Rhizobium rhizoryzae: one gene and its partner. The protein of the gene in region 2 interacts with the protein of the main gene of each other region in a pairwise test. Links are inferred from orthologs where the notes say so. Each region holds a gene or a part of one and is shown on either strand. Other genes may lie near its edges.

Region 1 (3,343 bases), 1.7 Mb from region 2 along the record:
TGAAGGCACTCATGATATTATCGGCAGATGCCATGGTTCCCCCGTCCGCTACTCTTTATGCTCTACGCCCCGTTTAGGCGAAATGTACGCGTCGCGGAAGCGGTCTACCAGCAGATAATTGGCGCATGCTCACCGATTAACGCGTTCATCTTGTGCATTTCATGTTTGGCTTGCGCATCCATGAGGGCAAACACTATGGTCAGCTTGCCAGATAGGCCAAAAGCCTGTTCAAAACCTGCCGCAAAATTGGCGTTTGAACTGTGCATGGTCTATACACACAAGACTGATTCCGAACAGAGATCGTACCCGATTTGACTGACCAGAGCACACCCGGCGGCGGAAAGCTGCCTCCAGGCATCGAACCCATTTCCATCATGGAAGAGATGCAGCGTTCCTATCTCGACTACGCGATGAGCGTAATCGTGAGCCGGGCGCTGCCCGATGTGCGTGATGGCTTGAAGCCTGTTCATCGTCGCATTCTTTACGGCATGTCCGAACTCGGCATCGACTGGAACAAGAAATACGTCAAATGCGCCCGCGTGACCGGGGACGTGATGGGTAAATACCATCCGCACGGCAATGCCGCGATCTATGACGCATTGGCGCGCATGGCGCAGGACTGGTCGTTGCGGCTGCCACTGATTGATGGCCAGGGGAATTTCGGCTCCATCGATGGCGATCCACCGGCGGCCGAACGCTACACGGAATGCCGTCTTCAGAAGGCCGCCCATTCGCTGTTGGACGATCTCGACAAGGAAACTGTCGATTTCCGCGATAACTATGACGGTACGCTGTCGGAACCTGTCGTCGTTCCTGCGAAGTTTCCGAACCTGCTCGTCAACGGTGCAGGTGGTATCGCGGTCGGTATGGCGACCAACATTCCGCCGCATAATCTGAGCGAAGTCATTGATGGCTGTATTGCGCTGATCGATAATCCGGCGATCGAACTCCTTGATCTGATGCAGATCATTCCGGGTCCGGACTTTCCGACCGGTGCGTTGATCCTTGGCCGGTCCGGTATCCGTTCGGCCTATGAGACGGGTCGTGGTTCGGTCATCATGCGCGGCCGGGCAACGATTGAGCCGATGCGCGGCGATCGCGAGCAGATCATCATTACCGAAGTTCCCTATCAGGTGAACAAGTCGGCAATGATCGAAAAGATGGCCGAACTCGTGCGCGAAAAGCGCATTGAGGGCATCTCGGACCTTCGTGATGAGTCGGACCGTCAGGGCTACCGTGTCGTCGTCGAGCTGAAGCGTGATGCGAATGCCGAAGTCATTCTGAACCAGCTGTATCGCTACACGCCGCTTCAGACATCGTTCGGCTGCAACATGGTTGCGTTGAATGGCGGCAAGCCGGAGCAGTTGACTTTGCTCGACATGCTGCGGGCATTCGTCAGCTTCCGCGAGGAAGTCGTCAGCCGCCGCACCAAGTATCTGCTTCGCAAGGCGCGCGATCGTGCCCATGTGTTGGTTGGCCTTGCCATTTCCGTTGCCAACATTGATGAGATCATCAATCTCATCCGTCGTGCTCCCGATCCGCAGACCGCGCGCGAGCAATTGATGGAGCGCCGCTGGCCCGCCAAGGATGTGGATGCGTTGATCCGCCTGATCGACGATCCGCGCCATCGCATCAACGAAGACGGTACCTACAATCTGTCGGAAGAGCAGGCCCGCGCGATTCTTGAACTGCGCCTTGCCCGCCTGACGGCACTCGGACGCGATGAAATCGCGGACGAATTGAACAAGATTGGTGCCGAGATCAGTGATTATCTCGATATTCTCTCCTCGCGTCTGCGCATCCAGCAGATCGTCAAGGATGAACTGACCGCAGTCCGTGACGAGTTCGGCACCCCGCGCCGAACGGAGATCATGGAAGGCGGCCCGGACATGGACGATGAAGATCTCATCGCCCGGGAAGACATGGTCGTCACCGTTTCGCATCTCGGCTATATCAAGCGCGTGCCGCTGACGACCTACCGCGCCCAGCGTCGCGGTGGCAAAGGCCGTTCGGGCATGGCGACTCGCGATGAGGATTTCGTCACGCGCCTGTTCGTTGCCAATACGCACACGCCGGTACTCTTCTTCTCGTCCCGCGGTATCGTCTACAAGGAAAAGGTCTGGCGGCTCCCCATTGGCACGCCGCAGTCCCGTGGCAAGGCGCTCATCAATATGCTGCCGCTGGAGCCAGGCGAACGCATCACGACCATCATGCCATTGCCGGAGGACGAGGACAGCTGGGCAAACCTCGACGTCATGTTCTCGACAACGCGCGGGACCGTGCGTCGAAACAAGCTGTCCGATTTCATCCAGGTCAATCGCAACGGGAAGATCGCGATGAAGCTCGAGGAAGAGGGCGATGAAATCCTCTCCGTCGAGACCTGCTCTCCGCCGAATGCGGACCTCGGTCTGCCGGGCGATGACGTCCTGCTGACGACGGCCCTTGGCCAGTGCATCCGTTTCCCTGTGGAAGACGTGCGTGTCTTTGCCGGACGCAATTCCATCGGTGTCCGTGGCATTACGCTGGCAGAAGGCGACCGTCTGATTTCGATGACGATCGTCGGGCACGTCGCGGCAGAACCATGGGAGCGTGCGGCATATCTCAAGCGTTCGGCTGCGGAACGTCGTGCCGCAGGTGTCGACGAAGATGATATCGCGCTCGTCGGCGAGGAAGTGACCGAGGAAGGGCAGCTTTCGGATGAGCGTTACGAATATCTGAAAGCGCATGAACAGTTCGTTCTGACGATCTCGGAGCGTGGTTTCGGCAAGCGTTCGTCGTCCTACGATTTCCGGACATCCGGTCGTGGCGGCAAGGGGATCCGCGCAACGGATACCTCGAAGACGAACGAAATTGGCGAACTCGTTGCGGCCTTCCCGGTCGAGGACAAGGATCAGCTGATGCTCGTGTCGAACGGTGGCCAGCTCATCCGCGTTCCGGTCGATGGCATCCGCATTGCCAGCCGCGCTACCAAGGGCGTGACAATCTTCTCGACGGCGAAGGACGAGAAGGTGGTGTCGGTCGAGCGTATCAGCGAACCGGAAGGCGACGAGGCGGGCAATTTGCCTGAGGAAATCGCTGCTGAAACCGGTGACCTTGGCGCCGCACCGTCAGACAGTTCAGGCGAAGGTTCAACTACCGAGTAAGAGCCGACACCATAAAACAAAAAGAAGCCGCATCGATCTCATCGGTGCGGCTTTTTCGTTTGATAAAGACCACAGCCTCCCGAGATGCGCCTGTTGCGTTGGGAAACAAGAGAGTGCGGCAAATTGGCAAAGTCTCTGAAAACGCGACAGGAATTTTTCGAATCTTATAGACGACTCATTGACTCCACTTTCATGACACA
Region 2 (5,069 bases):
GTCTCCATGCAGACGATCCGCTCATGGCTGAACGAAAATCCGACTAAGCGAGACGAGGTTCTCTGGCACAACAGGTCTTATATCTTCTTTCGGGAAGCAGAGGTCAGTGAGCAGGATCTCGGCCCGATTGCGGCTGCAAAAGTTCCCTTGATCGCAGGGCGTTCGCTGGCTGTTGACAGGCTGATCCATACATTTGGTTTTCCATTTTTCATTCGCTCGGAAAGCCTCACTCATCTTGATGATGGGCTACCCTTCGCGCGCCTCATGCTGGCCCTCGATACGGGATCAGCGATTGTTGGTCCAACCCGCGGTGACATCTTCACAGGCTCCGGTTTCGAAGCAGGAGAGAAAGCGGGAACAGTGCGCAACAACGCACTGTTCTTTATCTTTGTGCCGAAGCAGGCTGCAATCAGGTTCATGCCATGAGCGGTCGCAAGCTGGATGGCGATGAGCGAATTCTGTGGGGCAAGGTGGCGCGCACCACGCGTCCTATGCCCGGGCGCCTGGAACAACTGCTTGAATTCGAAGACGCTCTCGATGCAGAGGTGCGAGAGCCTAAACAGACCTTCGCTTTGAATCCGGCTAAAAAACAGTCAGAATCTCATGAAAGTCAGGATGGTATTCAGAAGCCGAAAGGCCAGCATCATCCACTGGAGCGCCCCGTCAAGCGCAAGATCGCCAGAGGTCGACTGGCACTTGAAGCGCGCATCGACCTCCATGGCATGATCCAGAGTGAGGCGCACGGCATCCTTCTGGATTTCCTGCTACGAGCCCATGAACGGGGGCTGCGCCATGTGCTTGTCATTACCGGCAAAGGCAGTTCGCTTGGCAGCGAAGGTGCGCTGAAGCGGGCCGTGCCGCTGTGGTTCTCCAAGACCGAGTTTCGCTTTCTTATTTCGTCTTATGAAACGGCAGCACGCCAGCATGGTGGTGAAGGTGCCCTGTATGTCCGCCTCAGCCGGAGAGGGCAGACGTGACCCCGTTCGGTGAAGCACTTCGCGAACTCCGCAAGCACAAAGGGGTAACCCAGCAGCAGATGGCGGCGGCGCTCGGTGTTTCCTCTGCCTATCTGTCTGCCTTGGAGCACGGGAGGCGAGGACGTCCCAGCTTTGATTTTCTCCAGAGAGTTGCCGGGTATTTTCATATAATCTGGGATGAGGCTGAAGCTCTTTTTCGGCTCGCAGAGCAATCAGACCCTCGGGTCGTAATAGATACAGGTGGCCTTCCGCCTGCTTACACAGCCTTTGCAAACCTTCTTGCGAGACGGATTGGCTCTCTGGAACCAAGCGTGATACAAGAAATGACGATGCTGCTGGAAAATGCCGCAAATAAGGGCTAATTCGGGCTGGTTCTCCCCGGTTTTCAACGCTTGGCGCTTTGGAAAACAGGCAGGAAATTTCTATAGTCCGCGTCAGGACAACGGTGATTCGCCGCCCACCGTGCACAGCCAAAGAACAAGAAAGTTGATTGATGAGCGATACACCCGTCAGCGCGAGTGCAGAATACGGAGCCGATTCCATCAAGGTCCTCAAGGGGCTTGATGCTGTTCGGAAACGTCCGGGCATGTACATCGGCGATACGGACGATGGCTCCGGTCTGCATCACATGGTCTACGAAGTCGTGGATAATGCGATTGATGAGGCGCTTGCAGGACACGCTGATCTGGTGACAGTGACATTGAACGCCGATGGGTCAGTCACCGTCACGGACAATGGTCGCGGCATTCCGACGGATATCCACACCGGGGAGGGCGTGTCTGCGGCCGAAGTCATCATGACGCAGCTTCATGCGGGCGGTAAATTCGACCAGAATTCCTACAAGGTCTCCGGTGGCCTGCATGGCGTCGGCGTATCTGTCGTTAACGCGCTGTCTGTAAAGCTCAGCCTGAAGATCCGTCGTAGCGGCAAAATCCATGAGATGAGCTTTACGCATGGGGTGGCGGATTCCCCCCTGGTCATCACAGGCAACTACGAAGGCCGTTCTGGCACGGAGGTCACGTTCCTGCCAAGTGGAGAAACCTTCACCAAGACCGAGTTCGATTATGGAACGCTGGAGCACCGCCTGCGGGAATTGGCATTCCTGAATTCGGGTGTCCGCATCCTTCTGACGGACAAGCGCAAGTCCGATATCCGCCAGGAAGAAATGCTTTACGACGGTGGTCTGGAAGCTTTCGTTCGTTATCTGGATCGGGCGAAGAAGCCTCTGGTCGACAAGCCGGTTGCAATTCGTGGAGAAAAGGACGGCATCACCGTTGAGGTCGCGCTGTGGTGGAACGACAGCTATCATGAAAACGTGCTGTGCTTCACCAACAACATTCCGCAGCGCGATGGCGGAACGCATATGGCAGGGTTCCGCGGCGCCCTGACGCGTCAAGTCACGTCTTACGCGGATTCTTCTGGCATTCTGAAAAAGGAAAAAGTCTCACTCCAGGGTGAGGACTGCCGCGAGGGATTGACGGCCGTTCTGTCCGTGAAGGTGCCTGATCCAAAGTTCTCGTCCCAGACCAAGGACAAGCTTGTGTCGTCCGAGGTCCGCCCGGTTGTCGAAAATCTTGTGAACGAGGCTCTGAGTATCTGGTTTGAAGAGCATCCGTCTGAAGCGAAAATTCTGGTCGGGAAGGTTGTCGAGGCAGCAGTTGCCCGCGAAGCTGCCCGCAAGGCGCGCGAACTGACACGTCGTAAGGGCGCGCTCGACATCGCATCGCTGCCTGGCAAGCTGGCAGACTGCTCCGAACGTGACCCGGCCAAATCGGAACTCTTTCTTGTCGAGGGTGACTCGGCTGGCGGATCCGCCAAACAGGGACGTTCACGTGAAAACCAGGCTATCCTTCCTTTGCGCGGGAAGATCCTGAATGTTGAGCGCGCGCGTTTTGATAAAATGCTGTCGAGCCAGGAAATTGGCACGCTGATCACGGCACTTGGGACATCCATCGGCAAGGATGAATTCAATGCCGACAAGCTGCGTTATCACAAAATCATTATCATGACGGATGCTGACGTTGATGGCGCGCATATTCGCACGCTGCTTTTGACCTTCTTCTTCCGCCAGATGCCGGAACTGATCGAGCGCGGTCATCTCTACATTGCCCAGCCACCACTTTATAAAGTGACACGTGGGAAATCCGTTCAATACCTGAAGGATGAAAAGGCCCTTGAAGAGTATCTGATCGGGCAAGGTCTTGAGGATACGACCCTCACACTGGGCTCGGGGGAGGTCCGTGCTGGCGCTGATCTGCGAGACCTGATTCAGGACGCGCTTCGTCTGCGCTCTCTCCTGGATGGTCTCCATTCTCGCTACAGCCGGTCCATCGTCGAACAGGCAGCTATTGCTGGCGCTTTGAATCCGGAACTCACCGATAATCCTGCCAAGGCTCAGGAAACAGCCGATGAAGTTGCGCGCCGTCTCGATGTCATTGCAGAAGAAACCGAACGGGGCTGGTCCGGCCATGTCACGGGCGAGGGCGGACTTCGTTTCGAACGCATGGTTCGCGGCGTCAAGGAAGTCGCTGTCATTGATGTCGCGCTTATCGGGTCGGCGGATGCTCGCCATATCGATCAGATGACCGCTCGACTGAAAGAAATCTATGCGACCCCGCCGATCCTGACATTGAAAGACAAGACGTCGGAAATTTCCGGCCCTCGCGCCCTTCTGGACAGCATCTTCGCCGCCGGTCGCAAAGGTCTTTCCATGCAGCGATATAAGGGCCTTGGCGAAATGAACGCCGAGCAGCTCTGGGAAACGACGCTGGATCCTAATGTGCGCTCCCTTCTGCAAGTCAAGGTGAATGACGCAACCGATGCGGATGGCCTCTTCGCGCGCCTGATGGGGGATGAGGTAGAGCCTCGGCGAGAATTCATCCAGGACAACGCGTTGAACGTCGCGAACCTCGACATCTGATCAATTTTTGTTTCACGTGAATCTTTTCTGTGGATTGATTCACGTGAAACACACTCGCCTAATCCCAAAAGGTCACACTTTTCTCACGGAAAACGTTGCATTTTTTCTGCAGGGAACAAACGCTCTTCTGCCGACTTGATGCATTGCAGCAGGTAAAAATCAGCGCCTTGCCAAGGAGTACCTTGTCACTATGTTGCGCTGCACTCACTTCCTGTTAGTTTACTTTTCACGTGCTACTCATGTCTGACGGAATTTTCTCCTTCAGACGAAGGAAAAGAAGAAAGGTGGCGTTCGCATGTTCTACCAGCTTTATGAGTTGAACCACGCCGCGATGGCGCCGCTGCGCGCCTCGACAGAAGCGATGCGCTTCTTCTACAGCAATCCTCTTAATCCACTGTCGCAAACTCCCCTTGGCAGAAGTGTCTCGGCATCGCTTGAAGTGTTCGAGCGCGCCACACGTCGCTATGGAAAGCCAGAATTCGGTTTGCCGACCACCACAGTCGATGGGCACACCGTCAAGGTTACAGAGAAGGTGGTCTGGTCAAAGCCATTCTGCAACCTTCTCCATTTCGAGCGCGCTCTCCCAGCATCCCGTGTGCCCGACCCCAGAATTCTGATTGTTGCGCCGATGTCCGGCCATTATGCGACGCTGCTGCGCGGCACTGTCGAAGCCCTGATGCAAGGCGCGGATGTCTACATCACAGACTGGCAGGACGCCCGCAACGTTCCGATCACGGAAGGGACGTTCGATCTCGATGATTACATCGATTACGTCATCGAAATGCTTCATCATCTGGGTCCGGATACGCATGTGGTTGCGGTTTGCCAGCCATCCGTTCCGGTTCTTGCTGCTGTTGCAGTCATGGATGCGGCCAACGATCCCTTTGTACCATCCTCCATGACGTTGATGGGCGGTCCAATCGACACGCGCATTAACCCCACGGCCGTGAACCAGTTGGCACAGGATCGCCCGCTCAAGTGGTTCAAGGATAACGTCATCATGACGGTACCATGGCCGCTCGCCGGTTTCATGCGACCTGTGTATCCAGGATTTCTACAACTGTCCGGCTTCATGTCGATGAACCTCGATCGTCACCTGATCGCGCACAAGGAATTCTACGAACACCTGGTGAAAAACGATGGTGAGTCGGCTGAGAAGCATCGCGACTTCT

Evidence for each region. The genes of interacting proteins can lie anywhere in the genome.
Region 1: the proteins of gyrB (region 2) and gyrA interact in binary tests that used the Escherichia coli proteins (3 or more experiments, as listed by UniProt). The link is inferred for Rhizobium rhizoryzae from one-to-one orthologs.

Annotation. Positions count from the first base shown.
Region 1 is NZ_CP049250.1:2,700,426-2,703,768, reverse strand. It holds gyrA (DNA gyrase subunit A), read left to right. Parts: upstream 1-311; coding sequence 312-3,143; downstream 3,144-3,343. Other genes in the region: G6N80_RS18870 (MarC family protein), read right to left, coding at 1-34. UniProt on the Escherichia coli protein: A type II topoisomerase that negatively supercoils closed circular double-stranded (ds) DNA in an ATP-dependent manner to maintain chromosomes in an underwound state.
Region 2 is NZ_CP049250.1:984,634-989,702, reverse strand. Bases 1,078-4,183 are described here. They hold gyrB (DNA topoisomerase (ATP-hydrolyzing) subunit B), read left to right. Parts: upstream 1,078-1,470; coding sequence 1,471-3,897; downstream 3,898-4,183. Other genes in these bases: G6N80_RS10935 (helix-turn-helix domain-containing protein), read left to right, coding at 1,078-1,339. Also shown: mltA (murein transglycosylase A), read left to right, coding at 1-426; G6N80_RS10940 (Smr/MutS family protein), read left to right, coding at 423-977; more of G6N80_RS10935, read left to right, coding at 974-1,077; G6N80_RS10925 (polyhydroxyalkanoate depolymerase), read left to right, coding at 4,193-5,069. UniProt on the Escherichia coli protein: DNA gyrase negatively supercoils closed circular double-stranded DNA in an ATP-dependent manner to maintain chromosomes in an underwound state.